DNA from 3 places in the Paenibacillus sp. 79R4 genome. Region 1 is predicted to be linked to each of the others. Evidence: predicted binding sites of a transcription regulator. Region 1 holds the regulator's gene; each other region holds the start of a gene.
The links. The regulator LexA, encoded in region 1, represses DNA repair genes until DNA is damaged. The targets are predictions, from matches to a motif close to CGAACATATGTTCG.

Region 2: a site for LexA is predicted at 3,706-3,719, ahead of DMN77_RS07570 (DNA polymerase IV). Genes of this name have one in related genera too.
Region 3: a site for LexA is predicted at 6,894-6,907, ahead of recA (recombinase RecA). Genes of this name have one in related genera too.

What each region holds. Positions count from the first base shown of each region.
Region 1 is NZ_QJOT01000025.1:34,620-45,280, reverse strand. It holds gene glnA (type I glutamate--ammonia ligase) at 1-1,283, shown strand, start outside; gene DMN77_RS24070 (hypothetical protein) at 1,550-1,675, shown strand; gene DMN77_RS24350 (DUF6199 family natural product biosynthesis protein) at 1,968-2,147, opposite strand; gene DMN77_RS22595 (DUF2642 domain-containing protein) at 2,685-2,984, opposite strand; gene lexA (transcriptional repressor LexA) at 3,284-3,907, opposite strand; gene DMN77_RS22585 (LysM peptidoglycan-binding domain-containing protein) at 4,258-4,503, shown strand; gene DMN77_RS22580 (DUF896 domain-containing protein) at 4,755-4,928, shown strand; gene DMN77_RS22575 (hypothetical protein) at 5,049-5,582, shown strand; gene DMN77_RS22570 (HAD family hydrolase) at 5,647-6,441, shown strand; gene DMN77_RS22565 (FixH family protein) at 6,482-6,892, shown strand; gene metH (methionine synthase) at 7,346-10,661, shown strand, end outside.
Region 2 is NZ_QJOT01000004.1:338,329-348,989, reverse strand. It holds gene DMN77_RS07590 (DUF6262 family protein) at 1-219, shown strand, start outside; gene DMN77_RS07585 (DGQHR domain-containing protein) at 397-1,392, opposite strand; gene DMN77_RS07580 (helix-turn-helix domain-containing protein) at 1,529-1,870, shown strand; gene DMN77_RS07575 (YhjD family protein) at 1,930-2,403, opposite strand; gene DMN77_RS07570 (DNA polymerase IV) at 2,400-3,638, opposite strand; gene DMN77_RS07565 (hypothetical protein) at 4,364-4,924, shown strand; gene DMN77_RS07560 (RES family NAD+ phosphorylase) at 5,291-6,535, shown strand; gene DMN77_RS07555 (hypothetical protein) at 6,749-7,039, shown strand; gene DMN77_RS07550 (AlbA family DNA-binding domain-containing protein) at 7,062-8,219, shown strand; gene DMN77_RS07545 (hypothetical protein) at 8,663-9,799, shown strand; gene DMN77_RS07540 (HEPN domain-containing protein) at 9,903-10,661, shown strand, end outside.
Region 3 is NZ_QJOT01000002.1:94,117-104,777, forward strand. It holds gene DMN77_RS02410 (DUF3388 domain-containing protein) at 149-913, shown strand; gene DMN77_RS02415 (helix-turn-helix domain-containing protein) at 1,000-2,022, shown strand; gene DMN77_RS02420 (YajQ family cyclic di-GMP-binding protein) at 2,198-2,689, shown strand; gene rimO (30S ribosomal protein S12 methylthiotransferase RimO) at 2,849-4,180, shown strand; gene pgsA (CDP-diacylglycerol--glycerol-3-phosphate 3-phosphatidyltransferase) at 4,177-4,764, shown strand; gene DMN77_RS02435 (competence/damage-inducible protein A) at 4,903-6,174, shown strand; gene recA (recombinase RecA) at 7,039-8,100, shown strand; gene DMN77_RS02445 (regulatory protein RecX) at 8,180-9,034, shown strand; gene rny (ribonuclease Y) at 9,350-10,661, shown strand, end outside.

The DNA.
Region 1 (10,661 bases):
ATGTCCGCTTTATCCGTCTGCAATTTACAGATTTGCTCGGAACGATTAAGAACGTAGAAATTCCGGTAAGCCAGTTGGAGAAAGCGCTGGACAACAAGATGATGTTCGACGGTTCATCCATTGAAGGTTATGTGCGGATCGAAGAATCTGACATGTATCTGGTTCCGGATTTGGAAACCTGGGTTATCTTTCCTTGGATTAGCGAGGATCGGATTGCCCGCTTAATCTGCGATGTGTACATGCCTGATGGTACGCCATTCGCCGGTGACCCGCGCAATATCCTGAAGCGTGTGCTGAAGGAAGCCGAAGAGCTGGGCTACACTTCGATGAATGTCGGCCCTGAGCCAGAATTCTTCCTGTTCAAGACGGATGAGAAGGGCAACCCCACTATGGAGTTGAATGACCAAGGGGGGTATTTCGACCTTGCACCGACGGACCTTGGTGAGAACTGCCGCCGTGAGATCGTGCTAACGCTTGAAGAAATGGGCTTTGAAATCGAAGCATCCCACCATGAGGTAGCTCCTGGCCAACACGAAATTGACTTCAAATATGCGAAGGCCATTAAAGCTGCTGACCAAATTCAAACCTTCAAATTGGTTGTTAAGACGATCGCTCGTCAGCATGGCTTGCATGCTACATTTATGCCGAAGCCGCTGTATGGCGTGAGTGGTTCCGGAATGCACTGTCACCAATCCCTGTTCAAGGGGAAGACAAATGCTTTCTATGATGAGAAGGATGAGCTTGGCCTGAGCCAGGACGCTCGCCATTACATGGCCGGTATTTTGACCCATGCGCGCGCTTTTGCCGCTGTAACTAACCCAACTGTGAACTCTTATAAACGTCTCGTGCCCGGTTATGAAGCACCATGTTATGTAGCCTGGTCCTCCAGCAACCGCAGCCCGATGATTCGTATTCCGGCTTCCCGCGGGATTAGTACTCGCGTTGAGGTCCGCAACCCTGACCCGGCTGCTAACCCATACCTTGCCCTTGCTGTAATGCTTAAGGCGGGTCTGGATGGCATCAAGAGAAAGCTGCCGCTTGTTCAACCGGTTGATCGTAACATCTATGTGATGTCTGATGAAGAGCGGATCGAAGAAGGTATTCCAAGCTTGCCAGTAGACCTCAAGGAAGCGATTGGTGAATTGGTGCGCAGCGACATCATGGCTGAAGCGCTTGGCGATCATGCGATGACCCACTTCTATGAATTGAAAGCCATCGAATGGGATATGTTCCGCATGCAAGTCCACCAATGGGAACGCGACCAATATATGACTTTGTACTAATCGAGGAATCCCTTGCGCCGTATGGCGTGGGGGATTTTTATAGTTGGGCGAAATATAAGCTGCAAGGCTGGATTCACAAAGTGCCCGGCAGATGTCCAACAAAGTGCCCAACAAATGCCTGACCTAACTACAAGCCGATAACTGTTGCCCATCCTAAAATGGTACAAGTATGTACTATATAGACGGAAAATAGGTGAATATGTCCAAACTGTTTATCAAAAGTTGAATAGGATAGGGTGTACTTTAAAACAAGGAGGTAAGCACACATGGGTGAAGTCGTTGGCGGTGTAGGTTGCGGCGGTGGATTCGGAGGAGGACTGTTTACATCAACAGCAGCAATTTTGGTGCTCTTCATTCTGCTTGTCATCATTACAAGGGCCTTCTTTATTTAATTGATTCGTTTTAGTTGCGTGACTACGGTGTCATTTGTAGCGCAATCGAAATCCGATGACACCGGGTCAATAGCTCCGCTGGCTTTATGCCGGCGGAGCTTATTTATTTTCTGATACAACTTGCTTTAGAAAGGACCGCGGCGGATATTGAATGTAAGATAATATTTAGTTACCTTCGCTTGATTGTACGCACAAAAGCCACGATTGAAAAAATCAGTGCAGTCAGACTGGAAGCAAAAACTAGAAATTTCACGTTTCTTACCCCATTATCGCGTAGTAGTATATAGTCACATCAAGAAAGATGCTGCACGCCTAAAATGATAATTATTACGCCCAACATGATAACTGCTTTTCCTGCAAACTTTACATATAAAATCCTTGCTTCACTGGGATCCCTGTCATCCCCGATTCTTTTAAACCACCAAGAATACGGATTTTTAATGGCATATATGCCTACGGCAATCGCGACGATACCTAATAATAGGCTAAAGTAAAATATATGATCACTCCTTATTAGCTCTTATTAGCGAATCATAAGTTTAAGTAAACCAAATGGTTCCATTTGATTTTTGGGGGAATTTAGGGTCATCCCCAATCGCTCTTGCGAACAACATCTCTGACTCTCGTCCTACGTATAATCCCCGGCAATATGTCCTTCAGAGCTAAAAAAATTTGGTTGAATCGTGTATAAATGAGTAAGAACGAACCAGATCGGCTTAATGCCTCTCACGGATACTACTTATTTGGGGATTATGTGATTTCCAGTGTCTTACAATAAATACGATAGCATAATAAAGAAGAGGGTCAAGTAGGCGGAGGCAACAAGGAACTGGTATGGTGTATTGAATACCTTTAGCCTGTCCCGGAACATAAATAATGTCCTTAGAACTTCCCGCAGGGAAGCCCAAGGACGGAGTTGTATTCTGATTTGCTGACCTTTTGAAGCATTTGGGTCAGACTCGCATGCTAGAAGGTGAGGATAGGAGGGGGAGATCCCCCTTATGTTCTATTAATCAGGCATAATCCAAACAATTTCGCAAATGCGAACAATAAACTTCTTATGTCTTTCTTCAAGCACGACATGGTCTGGTTTGACATCGATGAGGCATCCGTCAAGTCTGCCGCGGGTAGTTTCAAGAACGACAACATTCCCCTTAAGTGACATCAAACACTCGACGACGCAATGATCTACAGGGTGAACAACGATAGATTGAGGCATGTGATGCTTATAGGGCATGTTAGATGTATTGGGCATATTAGACATATTAGCCATTGTGGGCATTTGGTACATCATAGGATAATTGCTCAAAAAATTACCTCCCAATTTAATTTATAGGCCATTCTATGCTCATGCCTATAAAGCAACTGGGCAGCGGCCCAGTTACAAAATAAAATTTATTCAACGAGTTAGAAGCGGACTTTGCGTTAAAAGACGAATCGTAAAAAATGACAACATAAAAAGGCATCCCTGATGGGATGCCTTATGTCATCGTTGCAGCATAAACCGTTGATACTAGGCGCTTGCTGTCAATTTTGACGGATCGCTTCTATTTTCCCGCTCGATGGGGATTTGTTCAGACAGGCACAATCCATTGTATTACATGAAGATTAATGAAAATCCCGGAAGAGGCCGATGACTTTGCCGAGGATGCTTACATGCTTCAAACGCAGGGGCTCCATGGTCGAATTCTCCGGTTGAAGACGGATATGATCCTTTTCCTTGTAGAAGGTCTTGACCGTTGCTTCATCTTCCTCAGTCATCGCTACGACGATATCGCCGTTATTCGCGGTCTGCTGTTGTCTTACGATAACATAATCGCCATTATGAATTCCGGCTTCAATCATGCTCTCGCCGACAACGGATAACATGAAAATCTCGCCATCGTTCGCATAATGATTAGGCAGCGGAAAGTAATCCTCTATATTCTCGGTTGCCGTGATCGGCACGCCTGCTGTTACTTTGCCGACGACAGGAACGCGTGCCACCGAATGGGCGAACAGGCCGGCGCTTTCGGATTCCTCGCCAAGCAGCTCAATAGCTCTCGGTTTGGTAGGGTCGCGTCGAATGAATCCTTTCTTCTCCAGACGATCCAGATGTCCGTGTACCGTAGAGCTGGAGGCTAGTCCAACGGCTTCTCCAATTTCACGGACGGAGGGCGGATATCCTTTCGTTCGTACTTCGCTGCGAATAAATTCCAAGATTGCTTGCTGGCGGCTGGACACCTTAGACATAACCAATCAACTCCACTTAGTAACGTTTGGAAAAATTATAACATAGAACTGCCGTTCGTACAAACATAAGTTCTAACATATGCGTTTTTAATCCCGTTTTATAACTATCTGCCGAATAGAAGCCGTAAAATGCTGCAAAAAAAATAGAGAACGAATGTTCGAAAAAGTATTGAATCAAACAAATGTTCGTGTTATATTAATTTCAGTAATAAGAACACTTGTTTGGAGTGAGGAAAATGCTTAAATATAGCACTTATAAGAGTATTTATACGGAGCCAGTTCATAAATCTGCTATTTCGTCAGGGAGCCGGAGTGCCCATCTTTCTAGAACCGCTAAGAGAACGATGCTGGTGCTAGTACTGCTATTGTTAACCTGTACAGGAGTAGTCTCGGCTTTTGCCTCATCAAATGATAATGCGGATAAGAAACCGTTGGAGACAGTTATTGTGATGCCGGGTGATACGTTATGGGAGATTGCTTCCGAGCATAAACCCCAAGGCAAAGACATTAGAAAATATATAGATTCAATTAGACGTGTTAATGGAAAGCATGTAAGTTCGATACAAGCCGGAGAAGTGCTGGTTCTCCCTAATTGAGCTGCTGTAGGTTCGTTCTGACAAGTCCGCGAAATGAATGTCGATACTGTTTTACGATGAAGGAAAATTACTATATAATGAAGAGAGCTTGCACTAAAGGCGGCACTGCCTTGACAAGCTCTTTTTCTCATGTCAGAGTATGAATAATTGTTGCTTTGCATGAGTAGTAAATGCGGCTTGCATCTGAACCTTTCTATATTATGAGGATGAGAGCTGTAATCATAAAAGATTAACGACTTGGGGAGGGAATTATGGATATAGAATCTGTTGTTGCGCGAATCAATGAATTGGCCCGCAAACATAAATCTGTTGGATTAACCGAAGAAGAGATTCTGGAGAGAGCGAAGCTACGCGAGAGATATCTCGAGAATTTCCGGGCGAATTTCCGTCAAAGATTAGAACAAATCGAAATCGTCGATGAATAAGCCGGCCCCTGGGGCTGGCTATACATAACATGTGGCTTGCGACATGTACGGGGCTTGATGGGCTGGACAAGGCGTAGGCTTATCATGTTGATAGCGCTATTAATATGAGGAGGACAAAGTATGGGTTCATTTGACAGAAAAGTAGAACGCAATCAAAAAAGACTGAACCAAAAAGGGAAAGGGCCTACGATTACGACAGGCAAGGCATCCGATCCGCGGAGATCGCTGGGTGCAAGAGGGGAGGGCGACATTTTCCGGGGGCGAAATATCATCCTGCCGGGCGTGTTAGTGTTCATCGCCTTGTTGTATTCAACCGTTGGAATGATCGGTAATTCAGCAGATATGAGTACCTGGCTCTATTGGCTGACGATTGGGCTGTACTTACTGCTTGCCTTCACTTTGTTCATGAGAAGACCCTACCTACGGATTAACAAGAACTGGGTATATACAACCAAGTACAACCGCGATCGTATTCTGGAAGCGGGCAACATTAGCAAAATCAAAGTGAGCCGCAAGAAGATTATGATCGTGCCCAAGATCAAGGATGCGAACTGGGTATTCTATCGTACCCGCAATCAGTTTGATACGGCAGCTATGGGAGACCGCCTGGAGCAGTTCGCACATACTCATCATGTTCCGTTTGAGAGAGAATAAGAAATTTCCGGAGAGCGCATAGCAAGTGATGCATTTTGGCATGGGAGAGGGAGGAGTGGTCGAAGTGACCATAAAAGCGGTATGCTTTGATTTGGATGATACATTGCTCTGGGATGACCGGAGCGTAAAAGAGGCTTTCGAGGAGACCTGCCGCAAGGCTGAAGCAGTAACAGGCTGCAACCCGACAGAACTGGAAGCAGCTGTCCGCAGGGAAGCTAGGGAATTGTATGAATCCTATGAGACATTTTCTTTTACGAAAATGATCGGGATCAATCCATTTGAAGGGCTTTGGGCTAACTTCTCTGCTGGGGAACAGCCGGAGTTCCGTCAGCTTGAAGAGCTGGCACCGATCTATCGCAAGGAATCCTGGCATCGCGGCTTGCTTGCCCTAGGCATCGCTAACGAAGAATTAGCTGCCGAGCTTGCGGAAGGCTTTGCTGCAGAACGCCGGGGACGTGCTTATGTATATGAAGAGACGTTCCAAATTTTGCAGGAGCTCAAAGGGAAGGTTAAGCTGCTTCTATTAACGAATGGCTGCCCTGCCCTGCAGCAAGAGAAGCTGGATGGAGTGCCGGAACTATCCGGTTACTTCGATAAGATCATTATCTCCGGCAGCTTTGGCAAAGGCAAACCGGATTCCACGATTTTCAGGCATGCGCTTGAGCAATTAGGAACAGAGCCCGAAGAAACCTTAATGGTTGGGGACAAGCTCACGACCGATATTCGCGGAGCCCTTAGCGTTGGCATTAAAGCCGTTTGGATCAATCGGGATGAGAAGACCCGTAATGATGAGATTGTGCCGAATTATGAAATTTCTCACCTGTCCCAATTGCACCAGATTATGGACGAATTAGCTTAAAAGATCTCGTTGTTAAGATTCATGAGGAAAGGAAGATAGCATGCGGAGAAGAGGCTGGAGTGTTCTGTTATTCGCACTTGTTCTCATTGTGATTAGTGGTTGTGGAGATAAAAAATCCGACAATCATGCAGACAACATGGCTATGGAACCCATTCAGGTGGAACTTCAAGTGAATCCGACGGAGATTCAAGCAGGCGAGAAGGTTCGTTTTGAGGCCAAGGTTACGCAACAAGGGAAGACGGTAGATGACGCGAAAGAGGTTATGTTTGAGATCTGGAAGGACGGGGATCCCGAGGAACAGCATAGTAAAGTCACCGTTAAGAGCGCTGGAGAGGGAACCTACGTGCTGGAGAAGACCTTTAAAGAGGCGGGCAACTATCAAGTGATCTCCCATGTTACGGCCAGAGATCAGCATTCGATGCCATCGGAGAAATTTACAGTTCATGAGTAAAGCTAAGGATGCAAAATGTTGTATTTAAAGACTGCTCTTCATTACGAGGGGCAGTTTTTTTATGTCTTCATTGTGTTGCATATTTGTAAAGGCGGCCCCTCATTCCTTAGGGGATAGAGGGCCATATTAGTTCGGCACAGAACGAAGTGCAGAGGGAGAAGGCCGCGTTTTACTCATTCAAGCAAAACGCAGAGAATTACGAACGTTTTTAATTTCCTTACGAAATTTATTCGTGTTTCCAATTCTCATTAGCTTGATGCGATTACCTGTTCATTAAGTGACTTTTCATAGAGTTAAATATCTGCTGTGATGGGATGGCCGCGTTTGAGTCAACGCTTCAAATTCAGTGCTAAGGTCAGTCATGGCGCGCACTTTCCGATTTGCAATTGCATCTTTTCTTAATGGCAGACTTCTGATACACTAAAACTTAACGTTTTGCGGGAGGGATTGAACATGAGTAAACCAAGTCTAGAGTCCAGAATGAAAGAACGAATATTAATCCTCGATGGGGCTATGGGCACCATGATTCAGCAGAAGGACCTGTCACCGGCCGATTTTGGCGGGGAAGACCTGGACGGTTGTAATGAAATGCTTGTGCTCACCCGTCCGGATGTGATTCAGAACATTCATGAGCAATACTTGGAAGCGGGAGCCGATCTAATTGAGACAAATACATTTGGCGCCACCTCCATAGTCCTTGCCGAATACGGGCTGCAGGACCAAGCGCGCGAGATTAACCTGGCGGCTGCGCGTCTGGCGATTGCTGCGGCTGATAAATATAGCACGTCGGATCATCCGCGTTATGTTGTTGGTGCGCTTGGCCCCACGACAAAGACATTGTCGGTTACAGGTGGAGTAACTTTTGACGAACTGATAGACAGTTATGAAGAACAAGCGCTGGCACTCATCGAGGCGGGCGTCGATGTACTGCTGCTTGAGACATCACAGGATACGTTAAATGTAAAGGCGGGAAGCATCGGAATTACCCGAGCTTATGAGAAGTCCGGAATCAGACTGCCGCTGATGATATCTGGTACGATTGAGCCGATGGGAACGACCCTGGCTGGACAGAATATCGAAGCCTTCTATATCTCGCTGGAGCATTTGAAGCCGATCTCGATTGGACTCAACTGTGCAACAGGACCCGAATTCATGCGTGATCATATCAGAACTTTATCCGATATGGCCAGAACGGCGATAAGCTGCTATCCAAATGCCGGGCTGCCTGATGAGAATGGTAATTATCACGAATCACCGGATTCGCTGGCCCAGAAGCTGGCAGGTTTTGCTGAGCAAGGCTGGCTGAACATCGCAGGTGGCTGCTGTGGGACGACCCCGGCTCATATTGCTGCTATGGCGGATAAGATGAGCCGCTATGAACCGAGAGCGATTCGCGGCGAGCATCCGCCGGCATTATCCGGTATAGATCCCGTTTATGTTGAAGCGGACAACCGTCCGTATATGATTGGAGAGAGAACGAACGTCCTCGGATCGCGCAAGTTCAAACGCCTTATCGTCGAGGGCAAATATGAGGAGGCGTCGGAGATCGCCCGTGCTCAAGTGAAGAATGGAGCTCAGGTCATCGATGTCTGCGTCCAGGACCCGGATCGCGATGAAGCCCAGGATATACAGCTTTTCTTGGAGCTTGTAGCCAAGAAGGTGAAGGTGCCGCTGATGATCGATACGACGGATTCCAAGGTGCTGGATCTCGCTCTGACATACTGTCAGGGCAAGTCGATAATTAACTCCATTAATCTTGAAGATGGCGAAGAAAAATTCGAGAACGTAACTCCGCTGATTCACAAATATGGGGCAGCGGTTGTTGTTGGTACGATCGATGAGCAAGGACAAGCGATCACGAGGGAGGGCAAACTGGCAGTGGCCAAGCGTTCGCATGATTTGCTCGTGGGCAAGTATGGCCTTTCCGCGGAGGATATTATATTTGATCCATTGGTGTTTCCGGTCGGAACAGGAGATGAGCAATATATAGGCTCAGCTAAGGAGACGATCGAAGGCATTCGTCTAATTAAGCAGGAGCTGCCAGCTTGTCATACCGTGCTTGGAATCAGCAACGTCTCCTTCGGCTTGCCGGAAGCGGGACGTGAGGTGCTAAACTCCGTCTTTCTGTATGAATGTACGAAGGCAGGGCTCGATTATGCGATTGTGAATACCGAGAAGCTGGAACGTTATGCTTCCATTCCAGAGGAAGAACGTAAATTAGCTGAAGAGCTGATCTATAATACGAATGACGAGACTTTGGCTGCGTTTGTTGCTGCTTTCCGTAACAAGAAGGTAGAGAAGAAGGAGAAGGCGATAAATCTTTCTCTCGAGGAGCGGCTCGCTTCTTACGTAGTAGAAGGCACAAAAGAAGGACTGATTCCCGATCTGGAGGAAGCGTTGAATCGCTACAGCGCGCTTGAGGTCATCAACGGTCCGCTGATGGCAGGCATGGAAGAGGTCGGACGGCTATTCAACAACAACGAGCTTATCGTGGCGGAGGTGCTGCAGAGTGCTGAGGTCATGAAGGCGTCCGTAGCCTTCCTGGAGGACTTTATGGAGAAGAATGAGACATCTGTCAAAGGCAAGATCCTGCTGGCTACCGTGAAGGGCGATGTGCATGATATCGGTAAAAACCTGGTGGAAATCATTCTCTCCAATAACGGTTACAAAATCGTGAATTTGGGCATAAAAGTACCACCGGAGCGTATTATTGAAGCTTACCGCGAGGAGAAAGCCGATGCGATCGGGCTATCCGGTCTGCTCGTTAAGTCGGCGCAGCAGATGGTTGCTACCGCTCAAGATCTGCGCGGAGCAGGAATCGATGTGCCGATCATGGTTGGCGGAGCGGCGCTGACACGCAAATTCACAAGGACAAGGATTCGTCCCGAGTATAATGGACTTGTCGTTTATGCCAAGGATGCGATGGATGGGCTCGATCTGGCCAATAAGCTGATGGATAAGGAACAGCGTGAGAAGATGCGGCTGGACATGGAAGTGGAGAAAGAAGCGGATTCCAAGGTCGCCGAGAAGGCTCCGCTGCCACAGCTAACCCGGGTTGAACGCTCAAAAATATCGCTGGATGTGCCGGTATATCAGCCGCCTGATCTGGAACGTCATATTTTAAGAGATTATCCGATTCAGCACATTATTCCGTATATTAACATGCAAATGCTCTTAGGCCATCATTTGGGATTGCGGGGCTCGGTGGAGCAGCTGCTCGCCAAGAACGATCCGAAGGCCGTTCAATTGAAAGAGACGGTGGACGAGATACTGGCACATGCCGCCCGTGACGGTATTATTCGGGCGAATGCAATGTATCGCTTCTTCCCGGCACAATCATCAGGCAATGATATTATCGTGTACGCTCCGGAAGATCACAGTAAAGTTCTCAAAACCTTCAGCTTCCCAAGACAACAGGTTGAACCGTATTTATGCCTGGCGGATTTTCTCAAGCCTGTGGATAGTGGTATGATGGATTATGTAGGTTTCCTCGTCGTTACGGCTGGACAAGGTGTCCGTGAATTGTCAGAGAAATGGAAGGACAGCGGAGATTACTTGCGGTCGCATGCGCTGCAGGCCGTTGCTTTGGAGACGGCTGAAGCTCTTGCCGAACGGGTGCATCATATTATGCGCGATATTTGGGGCTTCCCGGATCCTCAGGATATGACGATGAAGCAGCGCCATGGAGCCAGATATCAAGGTATAAGAGTCTCCTTTGGATATCCGGCATGTCCGAATCTGGAGGATCAAGGCCCGTTATTCGAGCTGA
Region 2 (10,661 bases), on a different contig from region 1:
CTTTACAAAAATGAGAAACTTCGTAATAGAATTGAAGTGCTACGCCAACAACAAATCGGCCTTTCCTCACCTAAGCAAGTAAAGAGACATATGAGCGATGCTTCTAAAGACGTTATTATCGTGTCACTTAGAAATAGAATTACCAAGCTTGAAACAGAGAATAAAGAACTTAAAGAACAATTAAAAATCAACTTTGGAAAAGTATACGAGTCAATTTAGCTGTTTGATGAAAATAAAGTAATTGACTGGATGTGCTTATCCACACCGTTTTCAAATAAATTCATATAGAATAATGACGTGTCAAATTAGTTGCCAATTTGCACGTCATTGTCATATCATTTGATACTTCTCTCCTCAAATCAAACCCCATTAAGTACAGTTTCTAAGCTTTATAAATTAGCCTATCATCTGCTCTACTAATTCAGATGCAAGTGTTCTAGACCCACTCATTCCCTTTACATACTTCAATTGCCCATCACTAGACCATTCAATTCCTTTTAACCGCTTAATAAGTCGACCAGCAGCAGCGAGTTCAACTTGCTTGCGCGACTCTTGTACGCAGCTCGCAAGCACCTGAGAACCTGCAATGGATAGTGCATCGAGACAAACAATATGCGTTAATCGTTGTCCTTTATAATCCATCCATTCAGAAGGAAATAGTTCTTTAACTTGTGAGAAATAAAATATGGCAAGGGAAAGTTTCTCTTCTTTAGAGAATACACTCAACTTTCGATCCCTAAACAGTAAGCCTAACGTACGATACAAATTTTGCAGAGTGATATGCCTTCCTTTGTTACGCTTACCAGTAATGCTTCCGTTGTTATGAAATGGACTATCCTTTTGAATTAACAATTGTGTAGCTACCCAACTCAACTCATCAGAATCTCTTCTGAGATATTTACTTAAAGAGGGGCCAATCCCCTTGGCCTTTGTATTTATCGTGTCAAAAAGCTTTATTTCCTCATCTTCATCGAGACAATGAAATGAAAGAAAAGGAACATTCAAATCAGAGTTAGTTTCTTGAATATAACGTTGAATGCCACCTAAACGATGCTGGCCATCCATCAAAGAAGCCTTCCCTTTACATATTAGGCGCCCAAAAGATGGACGCTCACGACTATAACAAACAAACTTCCAATGGGAAGCTGCATTGAGTAGAATTGGTGTGAAAAGTGCATCTTCACCTTTAGAAAGGTAAATAGCGAAATCATGGCTTCTTTTCGGATCTACTGGTCTCTGATAACCCTTTCCAGAAGGATCATTGTACGGTTTTACATAAAATAAATTCAGTATGGTTGACGCTGATATATTCCCCTGGTAAGCAATTTTGCCTCTAATTTTGCTCAAAAGAACATTCTCAATTACCACTTGATTTGGAAGAGTATTATTCATGATGTTTTTCTCACCCTTATGATGTATTTCACAACTATAATAGTTCTTATAACATCTAAAATCAAATGGTTTTATATGTTATGAGTGTATTTAATAATTCCCGTGACTTGCCTACTCTTTAGGAGAGGTGGTCTTTATGGCAGAATTAATCAAACAAATTGGGCAGCAAATCCGTATTCTTCGGAAGAATCGCGGACTTACACAAGAACAATTAGGAGAAATGACGCAACTGCCCCAGTCATATGTTGGAAGTGTGGAGCGTGGAGAAAAGAATATTTCACTGGAGACCCTCGAGAGGTTAATTAATGCTTTAAGAATCAGCCCCGCTGAGGTATTAGGAACAGTGCAACTCTCTGAAAAAGAAAAGATGCTAGACTCGTTGAAAGTGTTGCTTCACAATCGAAGCATAAAGGAAATCGAAATTATCTATAAGCTGTCTAAAGATGTATTAGCTGCATTTGATGCAAAGAAATACTAAAATGACTCTTTAATGAAGTGGTCTATTATAGACCACTTTTAGAACTACAGACCCTTTGTTTAAGGTTTAAACATCTCAGACACATACTTAGAGATTCTTACACTTATTTCAGCTCTTGCAACATCACGCATCATAGCAAACGTATCCTCATACCCTCGGCAGATAAACCTATAATGGATAGCACTGTCCACGCGCTCTTCTTGAAACACTTTTATGTTCCTTACCTTCATTTTCTTTCTTACCACGCTTAGATCTGCATGAATTCGTGCCATTAAGACTTGAGAAGCCTTTATATACAGGCTTTTTAACGAATAAGAAGTAAACCCAATCTCAGTATTGTTTTTATCTACAATCGTAAGTATCATGGGCAGCAGCACATAGTCTCGAACTAATTCAAGATCCTCCTTGGTCGGCAGTTCTGTCTTCACGTTCTCTTGCTGTCCATACCTACGACTCAGGTATTGTTCCCTATGTTCAGGGAGCATCATTCGGCTGGATTCCCAGCGACCGTTGCCTTCTAGCTTCTTACTCATTTGTAGTGTCCTCCTATTTTGACGCTTCGGTCACGTGCCTGGGCTGCCTTAAGTAACGAGGATGCCCGCAGAATCGAGGTCGTTCCGAACTTATGGCGGATCGCATCCGTGACGCGTTCCAGCTTTCTTTCCTTTTCCCTATTGCCGAACAGGGTAAGCTGATATTGATCATCGGGCACCAGCTTAGATAATGTCACGCCGAGTCTGCGAACAGGGAGCCGGTCCCAATGGGCATAAAATAACGTCTTGGCCGCAGTGAATACTTCCATCGTAATATTCGTCGGATCTGGTATCGCCATCTGGTGAAAAAAGCCTGTCGGCCGATCGAAATCAGTACCTTGTGCCCCTGCTGCGACGACGCTGCCCATATAACCCTTGGCACGGCTACGTCGGCAAACTTCCTCGCTTAATTCCAGCAGAATGACATCAATTTCCTGAGGCTTGCTGTAATCACGGGGTAGCGTCATTTGATGGCCGATGGCCTTCTGTACGTCATGCGAGCTTGGCTTGACTGGGCTCTGATCAATACCGTTCGCTGTCTGCCAGAATAACTCCGCCTGAATATCGCTGTTGCGACCCATCCGCGCCCGCAGCTTGCGCTTGAATTCTGGCAAGGGGAGACTACCAAGGTCGCCGATCGTCGTGAGTCCCATCCGTTGGAAATGTGCGGTCATCCGTGAGCCAACACCAAACATTTTATTTATTGGCTGCGGCCACAACAGGGTTTCTACATCACTTTTGGGTAACGTGAAAATTCCTGTTTCGTTTTTCTTTGCCCATATATCTGTTGCCATTTTAGCAAGTATCTTTGTTGAGCTTATACCTACTCTAATCCAGACACCTGTATACATCATTACCTTTACTTGGATTCTGCGCGCAATCTCCTCTGGAGAACCAAAGTAAGAGAGGGAACCAGTCACGTCTAAAAACTGTTCATCAATTGAAAAAGGCTCCACCAAATCTGTAAAGGATTCAAATATTTCCGTTATCATGAGTGACACATCAATATAAGTTTGCATATGTGGGCGAATAACTACTACATCAGGACATTTCCCAAGAGCCTCTCCTAATGTCTCAGCAGTTGTTATACCGTATTGCTTAGCAATTGGACATGCCGCAAGGACGATTCCAGATCTCCGTGTCGGGTCACCAGCTACAATTAGTGGCTTATCGCGATATTCTGGGTGCGCTGCTTTTTCGACTGACGCATAAAAAGATTGACAATCTGCTAACATAATAACGGGCTCCACAATGACACCCTCCTCTGGGATGCGAAAGTATGTTCCCGTATTTATTATATACCGAATATATGTTCGTAATTCAATGGTTAAATTTCCTAGTTAAAGTTTATTTTTCAAATTCTCCTTTTACGTGATTAATGATAAAGGTAATGTTTCATGATTTTGCTCGAGACAAGAACTTAATCTCATTGCCGATTTGTTAAAATAGAGTTAACAAAGCTCAATAGTTACGACATGAATGAATACCTAAAAGTTTTAACAATACACCGACAATACTAACTTCTTCAACCCAAGTGATATTTCAATAACAGTTTTTCCTTTCTAAAAAGGGAAGTTTTTTTGTTTATAAATCCCCTTAATAAAAGTATTTTGTCGATCTTGGCTTAAAGAAGTCGCAAAATCGCGGCATTTTTTTAAACGATATAAGTTCTTGTCTCGAGCTGAGGACAAAAACTTATATCGTTAGCCGAAATGAACAAAGAAACTATATCCTAAGACAATTTAAAGCTCTGAATAAATGATATTGAGTAAGCAATGGCGTTAAGCTAACGGGCAGGATAGCGCAAAAGTTTCGCGAATATCCTACATATGGAATTATTTGTGAAGTTCATGAAAAAGACGTTATCCGAAATACCCGAGAAATCTAAAAACAAGATAAAGCATAGATTTAATAGGAGGTTAAACGATGAAAGAAAATTATAAGGCATGGTGGAGATTATTTGCCAATTGAAGATATTGATTTTTCAATAATAGCCAATGATCTTAGGTCTCTCCCGTTTTATAGAGATGATATATTTCTTGGAATGCAAGCAATGAATATTGGTATTATCGATCCTAACATTACTCAATTTGAGTATAACCTATTAGAAACGTATATTGAGAAAGAGAGAACTCCATCTTTTGAAGCGATGACTGTAGGGGCATTCTCTCAAATGTGGATTTTTGCATTATATGAAGTTCTACGTTTGTGGCGAGAAAGAAAGTATGATTTTTCTAAACTGTTCAAAAACGCTGGAATTGAATTAAAACTAAAATCACTTGCTGATAATGAAGATCATATGAATTTAACTTTACATGCTAGAAGGAGACAATTGGAGAAATTTCGAGATGATCAGTTTTTTAGAGATGAAGTTGAATATTGTTGGGTTCAATTAGAACCTATTTACAAGTTGGTTGAATTATATAGAATGAATATGGCCAAATATGCGGCACCGGGCAAGAGTAATGCTATTCCAATCGCGCCTGGCTACGGCGAATTAACATGCTATGTGGCGCATTAGATTATGAGTTGCTTTTAGATAGAGATAGTTATGAATTGCTTAATAGAAGAGATGTTGCAGATAATTTGAGGGAAGCTCTGTTAGTTATTAGAGCTAATAAAAAATAAAATTCAATAGACTAATCGAGAAGTCGAGTACTTTGGATAACACCATATTCACGCATCGGGTCGACGTTGTCGTCCCTCGTTCCGGCAAGAAGTTAGAAGTGTATTGAATCCATTGACAGCCTTTGATTGCATTTACAACCCATGCACTGGAGTCAGCGTTTGTGACATATTTGGTGTAGAATTAGGAAAAGAATTATCTAGGTAATGGTTCTTAACACAGACTCAAAAGCAGCTTAATTATAGACAGGGGAATAAAGGTATGTACATAAATCTTAATTGCAACACATGCTTTAGGGGAGATCAAAAAAATAGAATACTAAAAGAAGCAGTAATGGAAACTGAATCACATTTTTTAGATTCTTATTTCGATCAAGCTAGTGAGGATGATGAATTAAAGTGTAAGTGTCAAAAAGATATTGCTCAAAATGCATATTACATATCTGATGATAATTTTTTCGATATTTGTATAAGAATTTTGTCTGAAAGTATTTCGAATAAGATTCACTATTGTTTTAATTGCGAAGGAGCTTTTATTGATCAAGTAATTAAAGATGATTCTGAATATAAAGGAATGTATGAGCTAAGCGATAACGATATACAAAATCTCACCTCATTAGGTCAACCAGTTGATAATTTAATATATTATCCACTTGAACCTAAAACGAAAGAAAGATTATTGTTAATGTTAAAATGTCAAAATTGTGGATTTGGTTATAATAGATATGACCCGTCAACAGATAGAACCAGATCCGAATATAAGTTTTTTAGAGAAGACACTGTCTATTCGGAAACAGACATCCAGCAATTTTATAAAATCATTAAATATTTAAGAATTCGAGACTTCGCATCCGATTATGGTGTGAAAATTAACATAGAGGATTTAACAGAGTTTGGAAGTTATTTAAGGGCTAATCATATGCTTGGTTATTTTCATAACGTAGGCCAAACAATCTTTACATTACTGAAAACACATTACGATAAAGCACATTATGAAGTATTAGAACCCGGCACCATTGTTCTCAGAGGTAGAACTGTCCCGAAAAACAGTACAGATTATGGAATAGAGCAGATGTGGAACCCCCCTCAATCATGGGCCAGTCATGGGCGTTTTAATCCTGTTGGAAGCTCAGTATTGTATTGTTGTGATAATATCGACTCAATACCTTATGAAATTAATCCTACTGCAAAACAAGATATCTGTATTGCTCACGTTTATATCCGAAGACCATTGATAGTGCTCAATATTGATAGGTTATTTTACAAATTTAATGATTTGGTTCGAGAAAGTTCAAATAATGATGGGATTTACAATTCCGATTATGCTTTAACCAATTATATTGCTGAATGTTGCAAGGAAATAGGATATCACGGTATTTCTTATAAAGGGGTAAGAGGTGAAGATTATACCAACTACGCTATTCTAAATTTCACAAGCACCGAGGATATGAGTATTACTCACGTTAAAAGAATGAAAATAAACATAAAATATGAAGTTGAAATTTAGAATATTATTAAGAATTTTCTTCAGACTGCTGTCAGGGGGACGAAAACTTGGTACCATTGAAAGTCGCTATTTTAGCGGCTTTTTTACTTTATCTGTGCAAGTTCTGGTTAGTCCCGAGATAAACAAGTTCCATTACCGATTAGGCACATATCTAAGCTAAGGTTGCAATCCTGCCGGGAATTTGGAAGTTGTAACACCAGAAGGGGACGTGATATGTCAGTGGACAAGAACATGGTCCCTTTAGAATCCGCGCCACGTAAAGCTTCGGAATTTTTTATGAAGAGAATTATACTAGCATCTAATGGTGTCGTTTGTTTAGTGTGGAAGGATATGAACACGACTATGGCTCATATACAACGCAGAGGTAAGGAAGGATTAAGCAATCAACTGTCGAATAAGGCTGACTATCATTATATAAATGAAATTTTAGGCGGTCATCCCATGGGCTTGTTGTTGGAGAATTTGATGTTTCCTCTGAAGCAAAACCAAATAAAAACAATCTAAGTCAAAGAAGGTGTGAGATTAAATGAGTTTTGATCTTAGGGAGGAAGTTCTGAGATTAATTAATTCTATGCGAGAAGACGATTACTGGGACTTCAAGGAGAAGTTTCATTCAAATGCAGCTGACCTGTTACATGATATTATTTGTATGTCAAATAACCGTGTTGATAGGGATGCCTATATCATTTTTGGTATTGCCGATAAAACCTTCGAAGTAGTTGGGGTTGAGAACGATGAGAATCGAAGGAATCAGCAACAGATGATTGATTTCTTGAAGAACAAAAAGTTTGTCTCTGGGATACGACCTCAAGTAGAATTACGCACTGTAAAGATCTCAAACCATGAAGTCGATGTTTTGATTATCAAGAATAGCACTGATACGCCTTATTATTTGACCGAAGACTTCCCAAATGCAGGAAGAAGGGTTCGAGCCAACCATATTTATACCCGCGTAGGAGACACAAATACTGATATTGATAAAAGTGCAGACATCAACAATATCGAATATCTCTGGAAGAAACGCTTCTTACTGACCAGATCTCCCTTCGAGCAGATCATGAAGCGTATTGAAAACAAGGACGAATGGGAAAATGATGAATATGTCTATTTCAATGTCAATAATCCAGAGTTCACCATTACGCTTGAAGACGATGATGAAGGGCCAGAACTGATTCCCGAGTTCTATGCATATGCGATGACTAATTCGTCAACTATGTACCAAACGTTGAGTATCAAATATTTTGGAACGCAGTTATTCCGTAGACAGATAGTGATTCTCGATGGAGGAAGGTATACTACACCTACACCTGAATGGGAATTTCTTGATTTTGGAGAATATAGGATTCATGTTGATTACGCTCTAAAGTATTTTACGAAGGATAGTCCTTCTTATAAATTGAATGAGTTTCTTTTTAATGAAGATAATCACGAACAGGGGTATGCCAGAAGGCGATTTTTCGAAGTAGTTCTGTTATTTGAAGATACCCTTGAGAAGGATACGTTTCTTAAATACGTCCACCTTCATAAAGACGATTTTTTGAATAGAATAGCTGCCCTAGATAGAAAGTATTCATGGATCGAATCTAATACTAAACGTCAGCAGGAACAGGTTGTGTTGCGATTGAAAACCGGGAAAGTACTGAACAAGTTGCTATATGAGTTTCGGCAAGTTGATGTCGAATGACACAAAGCTTTATAAGCTTTATACATAATATAGCAATAAAGGACTGAAATAACGATTAATAACTTGAACTTGCGGAGATTTTCTGTTTTAAGCGAGCATCAATTGACGCTCTTACACCGGTAATGGACAAAAAACACGATTCCATTGCCGATTGGTTCCTGATTAGTCAATAGACCGAGTTTAGGTGTTAAATAGGTAAAAGGGTGCTCCGAAAAAAGATTACATCTGCTGATTCAATTCTAGTTTTTCCAGGACTGGTGTATGGTTATATTGGCCGCACATTTACCATGAGACTCATATAGGCAATAATTAGAATGCTATAGTGTATGACGTGCAAATGGAGTATTAGTGTCAGTGGAGATTTATTTACAATTATGCTAGATAAATGATTCGCAAATTTACAAGATGTGTTGAACCTTGGAGAAAACCAAATGGAGGGAAATATGATTGATAAAGCATTACTTGCTGTTTTGCTGGAAGAACTAGAGGAGCACATTTCCCATATACACGAAGAATTTTGCTTCTTACGTCTAGATGAAGAGAAATTTATCTTTCTCCATAAAGACAGCGGCATAAAATTGGCTTTAGATTATTCTCAAATCATTCGTGATCAGAGGTATTCCTCATCACAAAGAATTCTCAAATCATTTAATAAAAAGAATATTGAACATGAGAACAAAACTATAGCAATTTACGAAGATTGTGGCATTGTTTCAAAAAAACAAAAATATTCTGAATTCCTTTTAACTTACGATTCTCTCTTTTATGAATATCCCCAATATGAAGATAGTTTTAATATCGGCAAAATTGAAATAATGATTTCTGAGCCGAGCTCACTATATAAGATGATTTTCAATTCATTTACAGATGACAAATCCTTTTATACTTGGGGTGATTTAAAAACAATAAAATTAATTGGTTGTCAATTTGAAGAGTTAGAAAAAACTATACAACAAGTGTTGTTTTTAATTGCGAAATATGATGCTCCTGAATTCGAATTCAAGGGTGATTATCCTAATATCATACCTTACCAGTACCATGGTGAAAGTACGATATGGAATAATCCTGATGAAAGTGAAGAGTTTGATGAATCTCTATATAAACCAATAAAATATCTTGAACCTATTGCATTCTACAATAGGGCAAGAAAATCAGATGATCCAATCTTCTATTATCGTACACTCGAATTTTTTTTCATAATCAATAAAAAGTCAGAACTAAAAAGAAATGTGGAAGCTTATAATGAATCAGAAGATTTAGATAAACTTATAAAGGATGTATCCTTCTTATACGGAACAAAAGAACCAGATTTGCTTAAGAGCCTTCTCAATAATATTGATGGTGTGGAGGAAATTGTTAAGTATGCAATAAGTGAGGGACTTACTGAAAATTTAGATATCTCAACTTTCTCAACAAGAATATACAATTTTAGAAACAGCATTGTTCATGGAAAAGGTGATACAAAATTTTCATTAAATATACCAGCACTCGAAATTTTACACCCAGAGTCAAAAGATAGATCTTGGACTGAAGTGCTAAAAAGGCTAGCTGATCAGGTTATCAAACAATTTTGCTATTGAAAATAATAGGCAAAGTAAGGATTGATAACTCCACGACTCCAGCAATATCGAAATCCCAATTATGACAATACAGGAAATATTATGGATTAAGGAAGTGGACAAAATGGCATTGACGGAAGAACTAATTTCGCTTTTTGAATTCAACAAGCAAAGAAATGAGTGGGATAATTGGCTTGACGATGAAGCAACTTGGAAGTTTATCAACGCGGTTGGTTCTGACCCTTCTTTTATAAACATTATGGATTCAGAACTGGCGGCTGACTTTTTACCTACATTATTTGATAATTTTGAGTTCCCCTCGAAAGAAAGCATCGGGGTAATGGAGGCGAACAATTTTCTCCAACTATTGAATAAAAATATGTTGATCAACATGTCCGATTATTGGATCATACTTCCTTTGCTGAATGCGGAAGCTACGAAGAGCATCAAAATCAGCGATTATATTTCTATATTGGTTGGGAAGCGAGAGGAAAAACTGAGGGAATTAACCCAAATTATCGGTTTAGAACTGCATGAGGCAGAATCTCGATTTGTACATACGGAAAAGTCGAGGTCGCCTAATTTTTTTAAGGATCCCTTGCTTGTGATAAAAATTAATCATCAGCATAGAATTGTCAACGAAAATGCAGTCGCGATTGCATATTATGCCGTCAACTTCATCAATGTCTTATACTGGGGGTATGTTACTCCAAATCATAAAGTAGAGAGTTCTTTTCGCTTGCTCAGGGGTGAACGAGAACACGTAAATCAGCATGCTGTGATACAAAACGTAAATGGCTCTAATTGGGGGCATAGACCGCTTAACTTTGAATATAACTGCAATTTCAATTTGGATTGGCTCAATGAAAAAGTTCATGGGGAG
Region 3 (10,661 bases), on a different contig from region 1:
CTTTCAAAAATTTTTTCTTTATTATTAGACACGTATTGTTTTATACGTTTCGGCGAGAAAGTATCCATTTATGTTCGAAAGGCAGGACATTTGGATGATTTTGTCGAAAAAGAGTAGTCTGTAAGGAATATAAGAAGGTGTATGTTTGATGGGTCAAAGACAGTGGTATTTGGAGTATAGAATACATAAGAACCGCCCGGGCTTGTTAGGTGATATTGCATCGATGCTCGGTATGCTGGAAGTCAATATTTTGACCATTAACGGGGTAGAAGGAGATACGCGCGGACTGCTGCTGGAAAGCGATGAAGATGAGAAGATTGAGCAGATTGGAAAAATGCTGGCCAAAGTGGACAGTATAACCGTAACTGCGCTCCGCAGCCCTCGACTGGTTGATTTGTTAGCGGTTCGACATGGTCGATATATTGAGCGGGACTCAGACGATTTGAAGACATTTCGTTTTAGCCGTGATGAATTAGGTCTTTTGGTGGACTTTCTAGGTGAAGTGCTTAAGAAGGATGGCCATCAAATGATTGGTCTCAAAGGAATGCCCCGTGTAGGCAAGACGGAATCCATCATTGCCGGAAGCGTCTGCGCAATGAAGCGCTGGACGTTCGTATCTTCCACACTGCTACGGCAGACGATACGAACACAGCTCTCTGAAGAGGAAAATAATCCACAGCATGTATTTATTATAGATGGAATTATGAGCACGATGCGATCCAATGAGAAGCATAATCAGCTGATCAAACAAATTATGGAGATGCCTTCCACGAAGGTGATTGAGCACCCGGATGTATTTATAGAGCATACGGATTATAGTTATGACGATTTTGACATTATTATCGAATTACGTAACAATCCGGAAGAGAAAATCGTTAAAGATACGTTTGCTACGCAATATCCGGAGGATTAAACTTTAGATTAAATGAAGCTCTTGTATTGACAGTGTTATGTCAATTGGTGTGATAGAAGAGGGAGTATAAATAATATCAGGAGGTGATGGTCGTGTCGGATTTGGGACAACAGTTAAAAGAAGCTCGTCTATCTATGGGCCTATCATTGGATGACGTTCAGGAAATAACAAAGATACGCAAGCGATACTTGGAAGCCATCGAGGCGGGAGACTATAAGGTTTTACCGGGGAGTTTTTATGTCCGGGCATTTATCAAAACATATGCGGAAGCAGTAGGGATTAACGCGGATGAACTTCTGGCCGAACATAAACAGAATGTGCCGGAAGCGGTACCGGACACAACCATGGAACCTGTGCTTCAGAAGCGTCGCAGCAGACAGACCACTGAACGCAATTCGAAGTGGCTTACGACTGCTTTGATGTGGTCTTTCTTTGCGCTGATTGTGATCGTCATTTATTTATATTTCACCGTATGGAGTCAGTCGAATGAGGCAAAGACCAAAGAGCCTGATCCAACAGCGATTACTAACAATTCGGAAAATCCGCAAAATAATACAAAGCCGAATTCCAATACAGGAACTGATCAAGATGGCGCGACAAATACGAATGCCGGTACGGATGATCAGACGGGAACTCCTGGTGATGGAAATGCAACGGATACAAATACAACGGGGCCTGATGATACGAATACGGATAATACGGCTAACAAAGAAGTTGTCGTAGCTCCTGACGGCAAGGAAGGAAGTACGACGAAGTTCAAGGTACAACCTGTAGGCAGTGAACCGGTGAAAATCGTCATTACAGCGAAGGGCAGCAGCTGGGTTGAAGTGCGCAAGGGCGATAAGCGCGGCGAGAAGCTTTACTATCAGACGATGCAAGATGGTGAAGTGCTGAACTTTGATCTTGGCGAGGAAGGGATGTTTATCAAGTCCGGGGCCTCCCCGAATACGACGATTACCGTTGGAGGACAGGTCGTTGATGACGGCAAGAATACTTCGAAAATTCAATTGAACCTGGGTACCGTGGATACTTCTTCGGATTCAAATAGTGCAAATACAGGCACTAATAGTTCCAATTCCGGTACTGACGGAACGGTAACGGGTCAATAATAAAATATAACAGGTGTAGGCTGAGCAGAGGGTTCAGTCACACCTGTTTTTTATTATGAAGGGGCTTAATACTCGACTTTGCTAAATTTATTACATATAATTAGGAGACATAGGATTATAGTGTGTTCATTGGTAATTTTGCCTGAGCACCCTTATAGAGAAAGGAATGTGAAAGATGGCTTCAGAAAGCTCTTTTGATATTGTCTCCAAAATGGACATGCAGGAACTATCCAATGCCATTGACCAAACGGAGCGTGAAATTGCGAACCGGTTTGACTTCAAGGGCAGCAAAAGTGAACTTAAGGTAGAGAAGGATGTACTGGTCGTTATTTCCGATGATGAGTACAAGCTTGGTGCAGTCATAGATATTCTGCAGTCGAAGATGATCAAGCGCGGTCTGCCGATCAAGAATCTGGATTATGGCAAGGTCGAGCCGGCCTCCCTGGGTACCGTTCGTCAACGGATCAAGTTGAAGCAAGGGATCGATCAGGAAAATGCGAAGAAGATTAATGTCCTGATCCGCGACTCGAAGCTGAAGGTGAAGAGCCAGATCCAGGGGGATCAAATTCGCGTAACCGGCAAGAGTAGAGATGATTTGCAGCAAGTAATCCAAATGCTTCGCAAAGCGGATCTTACTGTCGATCTACAGTTTACGAATATGAAGTAAGCAGAATTATGATTGTGTCTTCGATAGTTCATGACATGCGGTCTCTCGTAGCGGCCAAGCCGCGACGTGAGACTTTTTCATGTTTTTGACAGCGGTATTCACGAAATATTATACTTATACAGGGTATTATGGTTGTAAAATGGAGGGGCTCATAGCATGATGACTGAAAAGGTGAAGATCGTTACATTAGGCTGCGAGAAAAATATGGTTGACTCCGAGATTATGTCCGGTCTGATTGATCAGCGCGGATATTCACTTGTAGAGCAGGCAGAGGACGCAACCGTTATTATCGTAAATACTTGCGGATTTATTGATGCCGCCAAAGAGGAGTCCGTAAATACGATTCTTGATTTGGCCGAGCTCAAAGAGACAGGTAAGCTGAAGGCGCTTATCGTATCGGGCTGCTTAACGCAGCGTTATAAACAGGCACTGATGGAAGAAATGCCGGAGATTGATGGGATCGTTGGTACCGGCGACTTCTATAACATTAATCAGATCGTCGATGAAGCGTTAGGAGGTAAGAAACCGGCATTTGTCGGGAATCCTGTATTTAACTACGAGGAGATCTTGCCTCGCAAGTTATCGACGGAGAAATATACAACCTATGTGAAGATCGCGGAAGGCTGCGACAATAACTGTACCTTCTGCAGCATTCCTATTATGCGGGGGGCATTCCGCAGTCGCTCTATGGAGTCCATTGTTGCGGAAGTGACCGGGCTTGCGGCTCAAGGTGTGAAGGAGATCAGCTTGATCGCCCAAGATACAACGAATTACGGAACTGATCTGTACGATGGAGAGTATAAGCTGGCAGAGCTGATCAACAAGGCCAGTGAGGTGCCAGGTATCGAGTGGGTCAGACTGCACTACGCTTATCCGGGCTTCTTCACAGACGAACTGATCGAGACGATGGCCTCTAATCCGAAGGTCTGCAAATATATCGACATGCCACTGCAGCATAGTGAGGATGCGGTGTTAAAGCGTATGAGGAGACCGGGCCGAAATCGTGATATACGTGAGCTTATCGCCAAGATCCGCTCGCGGATCCCGGGTGTGGCGCTGCGTACTTCATTGATCGTAGGTTTCCCAGGAGAGACGGAAGAGGACTTTGAACGGTTATGCGATTTTGTTAGAGAGGTTAAATTTGATCGCCTGGGCGTCTTTACATACTCCAAGGAGGACGATACCCCTGCTTCGCGTCTGCCAAACCAAATCGACGAGGAAGTTAAGGAGTGGCGGGCGAATACGCTTATGGAAATTCAGCGGCAGGTGTCCAATGAGAACAACGGAAAATATGTTGGACAGGTGCTGGAGGTATTGATCGAAAGCTATGATGGTCGCAGCGATGTGTTTGTCGGCCGTTCGCAGTATGATGCACCGGAAATTGACGGAGATGTCTATGTCTCGAATTGCAAAGTTGAAATTGGTGAGATTATTCCAGTACGAATTACTCATGCCTATGAATATGATATGTCCGGGGAGGGTGTACTTTGAATCTGCCCAATCGTATCACTTTAGCGCGTATTTTCATGATCCCGCTGATGTTGGTGTTCTTGCTGTTTGATTTTGAGTGGTGGTCTCATGAATTGATTCTGGGGAGTTACTCACTGTCTGTGAATCATCTGATTGCAGCTATTCTGTTCATTATTGCCGCGAGCACAGATGGCATCGATGGACATATTGCCCGTAAACGCAATCTTGTCACTAATCTTGGCAAGCTGCTTGATCCCCTTGCTGATAAGCTGCTTGTAGCGGCTGCGCTAATATCGCTCGTAGCCCTCGATAAGGTGAACGGATGGGTGGTCGTCATCATTATCAGTCGTGAGTTTGCAGTTACGGGTTTGCGTGAGATCGCCTTGCTGGAAGGCTCGGTGATTGCTGCCAGTAATTGGGGAAAAGCGAAGACGATTACGCAGATTATTGCCATCTCGGCTTTGCTGCTTAACAATTTCCCGTTCGAATGGATCGGATTTCCATTTGCGGACATTATGATTTGGCTTGCGACGATCATTACGGTGTATTCCGGGATTGATTACTTCGTCAAGAACAAGCATGTGCTGAACTTTTCAAAAATGTAATCGCTAATGGAACTTTTGCTGGGGGTTATAATACCTCTTATCCAATTGGAAAAAGAGACAACTTCGAGAAGGTAGCTTAATTATAGCTATGTGTTCAAGTACTTTTTGAACAATCTCTAAAAGGGAGAAATGACTTGAATGAAAGCGGAAATTATTGCCGTAGGAACGGAACTGCTGCTGGGGCAAATCGTCAATTCCAACGCCCAATATTTGTCTCAGGAGCTGGCTTCGCTAGGGATTGATGTCTACTTCCAGACCGTAGTGGGCGATAATACATCCCGGCTCAAGCAAGCGATCGAGCTGGCCGCAGGACGGGCGGACGTATTGATCTTTACTGGGGGGCTCGGTCCCACTCAGGATGATCTAACGAAAGATGTAGTGGGCGAGGTGCTGGACAGATCCTTACATATCGACCGGATGGCCATGGATAATATAGAGCGGTTCTTCAAGGATCGCGACGTGCCGATGACGGAAAATAATCGTAGGCAGGCGCTGTCTATAGACGGGGCAACCCCGCTGGCCAATGAAACAGGTCTTGCTGTAGGAAATGCCCTCGCTGAGGGCGGGAAATTTTATATTTTGCTGCCCGGACCGCCTAGCGAGATGAAGCCGATGTTCGAGCAACAGGCTAAGCCCTGGATGATGCAGCATGTGCTGACGAATGAATCTCCAATCTATTCGCGAATGCTTAAATTCGCCGGTATCGGTGAATCGGCTTTAGAGACCAAGCTGCTTGATCTGATTGAAAGTCAAACCGATCCTACAATAGCTCCTTATGCCAAGGAGAGTGAGGTAACGATCCGCATCTCGACAAAGGCGGACAGCCAGAGCGCGGCCGAGGGCAAGCTGGACGTGATGGAGAAGCAGATCGCTTCTCGCCTGCCGGAGCATTTCTATGCGAATGAGGATGTGCCGATCGAGAAGACCATCGTCGATATGATGACGGAGCAGGGACTTACAGTCAGTTGTGCGGAGAGCTGTACCGGTGGCATGCTGATGCAGACAATCACGACGATCCCTGGCAGCGCCACCGTTTTCCTCGGCGGAATCGTGTGCTATTCCAATGCCATGAAGGAGAAGCTGCTCAACGTACCGCATGATCTGCTGGAGGGCGAGAACGCGCCCGGAGCCGTCAGCGCTGAGACAGCGAAGGTGCTGGCTGAACAGGTGCGGATGATCGTGGATACCGATTTTGGCCTCGCCGTTACCGGCGTAGCTGGACCTGCCTATTCCGAGCGCAAGCCGGTGGGGCTGGTCTATATCGCGATCTCTCGCCGTAATGGCGATACCGAGGTGCACGAACTGCATCTGAAGGGGAACCGCAACACGATCCGTCTACGCTCCACCAAGGCTGTTCTTTACCATCTCTGGAAGCAGCTTAAACGGAATGAGAACCAAGCTGGCAAATAACCATTGCCGGACTCCTAAATATTGGATATAATCGAATTACGGAAGAACCGTAGCCCAACTTGCTTCAAGTTGCTGCTGCGGTTCTTTTTTGCGTAATTGCGTGATGAAGTATGGAGAGAGAAGAGAGGAGGCTTTGATCGCTGCTGGAACCAATGGAGAACCAAAGGTGATCTAAAGACAGGGCTGATGCAGCAATTGATATGTAATATAATGTCCCGGACTATCGTATACCGCACGAAGTAGAGCGAATCCCGTAGGGAGAGCGCCGATCAAGTTCTCGAAGTAGCACCATAAGTGTATTAAAGATGTGAAGTGGGCGAAGCCACGGACATCACAATGGAAGTGCCGCGCGCCGCACGAAGTAGAGCGAATCCCGTAGGGAGAGCGCCATTAGAACTCCAACATAGCACCAAGGGCAGGAGCACAAAAAGTAAAGCGTGCCCGAAGGGAGGAAAGCGTTGATTGGAGACATATACCCGGGTGCCTCGAAAGCAGCAGAACTCCCCAGCCCAGGTAACCAAGGAGATCCAAAAGTAAGACGTACCCGAAGGGGGAAAAGCGTGCCACGTGCCAAAGTAGAGCTCTCCCCAATGGGGAGAGCGGCTAAGGAGCGCCTGTTCCCCATCCACCCGTTAGTTCAGTTTGCAGGAGTCCAGAGGGCGGCAGGCCCTTTGGAGCCCTCCCTTACGGTAAGGGAGGGTTTGGGTGGGTTGAGACTACGAATGTATGTTCGAAAAAATGCTTGGCAAACGTTTCAAAACAAGGTACAATTGTTGTATAAAAGAAATTGATTTTCTTATTTAACTAATTTGTCATCAATCAAATTTGTGTAAATTTCTAATCATTGAGAAGGATGTGAGCTGATTGTCAGACCGCCGTGCTGCGCTGGAAATGGCGCTTCGTCAAATAGAAAAACAATTCGGAAAAGGTTCGATCATGAAGTTGGGAGAATCCACCCATATGCAGGTGGAAATTGTACCCAGCGGATCGATAGCATTGGATATCGCGCTTGGAACCGGGGGATTGCCTCGGGGGAGAATTATTGAAGTATACGGACCGGAATCATCCGGTAAGACTACCGTAGCCTTGCATGCAATCGCGGAAGTTCAAAAGGTTGGTGGACAAGCTGCATTTATCGATGCCGAGCACGCGCTTGACCCTTCCTATGCAAGTAAGCTAGGTGTAAATATTGATGAGTTGCTGTTGTCTCAGCCGGACACAGGCGAGCAGGCGTTGGAAATCGCCGAAGCGCTTGTTCGCAGCGGCGCAGTAGATATCATTGTTATAGACTCCGTAGCAGCCTTGGTACCTAAGGCTGAAATCGAAGGCGAGATGGGCGATTCTCATGTCGGCTTGCAAGCTCGTCTGATGTCCCAGGCACTTCGTAAACTGTCCGGGGCGATCAGCAAATCCAAGACGATTGCCATCTTTATCAACCAGCTTCGTGAGAAGGTGGGCGTAATGTTCGGTAATCCGGAGACCACTCCAGGTGGACGAGCACTCAAGTTCTATTCGACGGTTCGCCTTGATGTTCGCCGGGTAGAGACGATCAAGATGGGCAATGACATGGTCGGTAACCGGACCCGGATTAAAGTTGTAAAGAATAAGGTAGCTCCGCCGTTCAAACAGGCAGAGATTGATATTATGTATGGTGAAGGGATCTCCAAGGAAGGCAGCATTATCGATATCGGCGTTGAGCAGGATATTGTGGATAAGAGCGGCGCTTGGTATTCCTTTGCTGGCGAGCGTCTCGGTCAGGGACGTGAGAATGCGAAGCAGTATTTGAAGGAGCATCCGGAAATTGCAAATACGATTGAGCAGAAGATTCGCGAGAACAGCAACCTGACGACTTCAGTTGCGCCATCGTCTTCAAGCGAGCAGGAAGAAGAAGCTAAGGAAGAGCAGGCACTTTTCGAAGAAGAGTAAGAATGATATGGAGCGCTCTGCCGCCAGTAAACACTGGTTCGGACAGGGCGCTCTTGTCTAATAAAGGAGCGTAAACCTGGTGGAGCAACGATTTGGGAAGTCTAGATCCAAACCGTATACAGGAGCGGGCAAGGATAATGAGAAGGACGAAATCATCGACATTTCTGATCCTGGCTCATGGGAGAATCGCCGTTCATATAAGAATGAAGAATCGGAAAAAGCAGCAAGCCCAGCGGCAGCAGAGGGAAATGATCTGTCTGCTTTCCCTGAGGATAAAGAGCTGACCATTACATCGGTGCAGCTGCTGAAATCGCCAAAATTCCGATACCGTATTTACTTCGGTACTTTCCAGGTGGAAGTGCATGAAGATGTGATGGTCAAGTATCGCATGATGAAGGGCGCTGTATTTACCAAACTTGAATTGGAAGAGATCGTAATTGCCGATGAACGGCAGCGGGGATATGGAGAAGCCTTGAAATATCTTAGCCGCAAACCGCGAACTTCTTTTGAAATCGCTACTCGACTTAAAGAGAAGGGATGGAGCGAGGAGACGATTGGTGAAGTAATCGAACGGTTGATCCAAGAGCGTTGGATCAATGACGCCGCATACGCTCAGGAATGGGCAGGACAACGTCTTCGCAGCCGCGGGAAGGGTAAGGCATGGATCAGATATGAACTGCGTCAGAAGGGCATTTCCAAGCCTTTGATTGAAGAGGCGCTAGGGCAGGTCAGCGAAGACGAGGAGTATGACAGCGCCATGCAGCTCGCGCAGCGTAAATGGCGGACTACGTCCGGAGAGACGGCGGACAAGAAGCGCAAGATAGGCGCATTTTTAATGCGGAGGGGCTTCTCCGGCCAGCTCGCTGGCAAGGTACTCCGTGAGCTGATTCAAAAAGATGGTATAGAAGACAGGGATGAGTGGGAAGAATTATAAATTCATAGCGATATAGAGGGACACAGATTGTACAATCATGTCCTTTGCTTGACAATTTCTTTCATTAAATAATAAAATGGTCATGAATCTATATCATGTGGATCCTTATTCCTTCCAAATGATGGATCTAACTAGATTCTATTCGCAATCATGGGGCCAAGATTCCGGCATTTTAACGGAATATTCATGCTGATTTGGCGTGATAGCCTGTCTGAATCGGCAAGAAATCGATTCTTTGTATGATGATGAATGAAAACTGAAAACTAACAAGCATCCCAGGGAATGCCTTGGAGGAAACAGCGGGGAGGTGAACAGATGGACACAGTAATCTGGATCATTCTCGTTGCCGTCGCCGCTTTATTCTTTGGGTTCGGGATCGGATATTTTATTCGCAAATCTCTTGCAGAGGCTAAAATTTCCAGTGCGGAACATGCAGCAAGTCAAATTTTGGAAAGTGCAAAAAAAGACGCAGAAGCACTGAAAAAGGAAACGGTTCTTGAAGCGAAAGACGAAATTCATAAACTGAGAACCGAAGCTGACAAAGACATTCGTGAACGTCGGAATGAAATTCAACGACAAGAAAGACGATTGTTGCAAAAAGAAGAGTCGCTGGATAAAAAAATTGAATCACTGGAACGTAAAGAAGAACAAGTAGCTGGCAAAGAGAAGAGAATTGAAGAAACCCAGCAACAGATCGATCTGCTCTATAAGAGTCAGGTTCAGGAACTTGAGCGTATTTCCAATTTGAGCATGGAGGACGCCCGCACGATCATTCTTAATAATGTCGAGCAGGAGGTTCGCCATGAAACGGCTCAAATGATTAAAGACATTGAGTTGCAGGCGAAGGAAGAAGCCGATAAGAAATCGCGTGAAATTATTACACTAGCTATTCAGCGGTGTGCCGCTGATCACGTTGCTGAGACGACCGTCTCGGTAGTTGCTCTTCCGAATGAAGAGATGAAGGGCCGGATTATCGGGCGTGAAGGCCGCAACATCAGAGCACTGGAAACGTTGACTGGTATTGACTTGATTATCGATGACACGCCGGAAGCGGTTATCCTGTCAGGTTTTGATCCAATCCGTCGTGAAATCGCCCGCACAGCGCTGGAGAAACTGGTAGCTGACGGACGAATTCACCCAGCACGGATCGAAGAGATGGTTGAGAAATCACGTCGTGAAGTGGACGAAAGAATTCGTGAATACGGTGAACAAGCGACATTTGAGGTTGGTGTTCACGCGCTGCACCCGGATTTAATCAAGATTTTGGGTCGTCTCAAGTTCCGGACAAGCTATGGTCAGAACGTGCTGAAGCACTCGATGGAAGTAGCTTACTTGGCCGGACTTATGGCCGCCGAGTTGGGCGAGGATATTGCGCTTGCCAAACGTGCCGGACTGTTGCATGACATCGGGAAAGCGCTGGATCATGAAGTGGAAGGATCTCATGTCGAAATCGGCGTGGAACTGGCGAAGAAATACAAGGAACATCCGGTTGTTATCAACAGCATCGCTTCCCACCACGGAGATTGTGAAGCTACTTCGGTTATCGCTATGCTGGTTGGTGCGGCTGATGCATTGTCGGCAGCTAGACCTGGCGCTCGGCGTGAAACGTTGGAAACCTATATCCGTC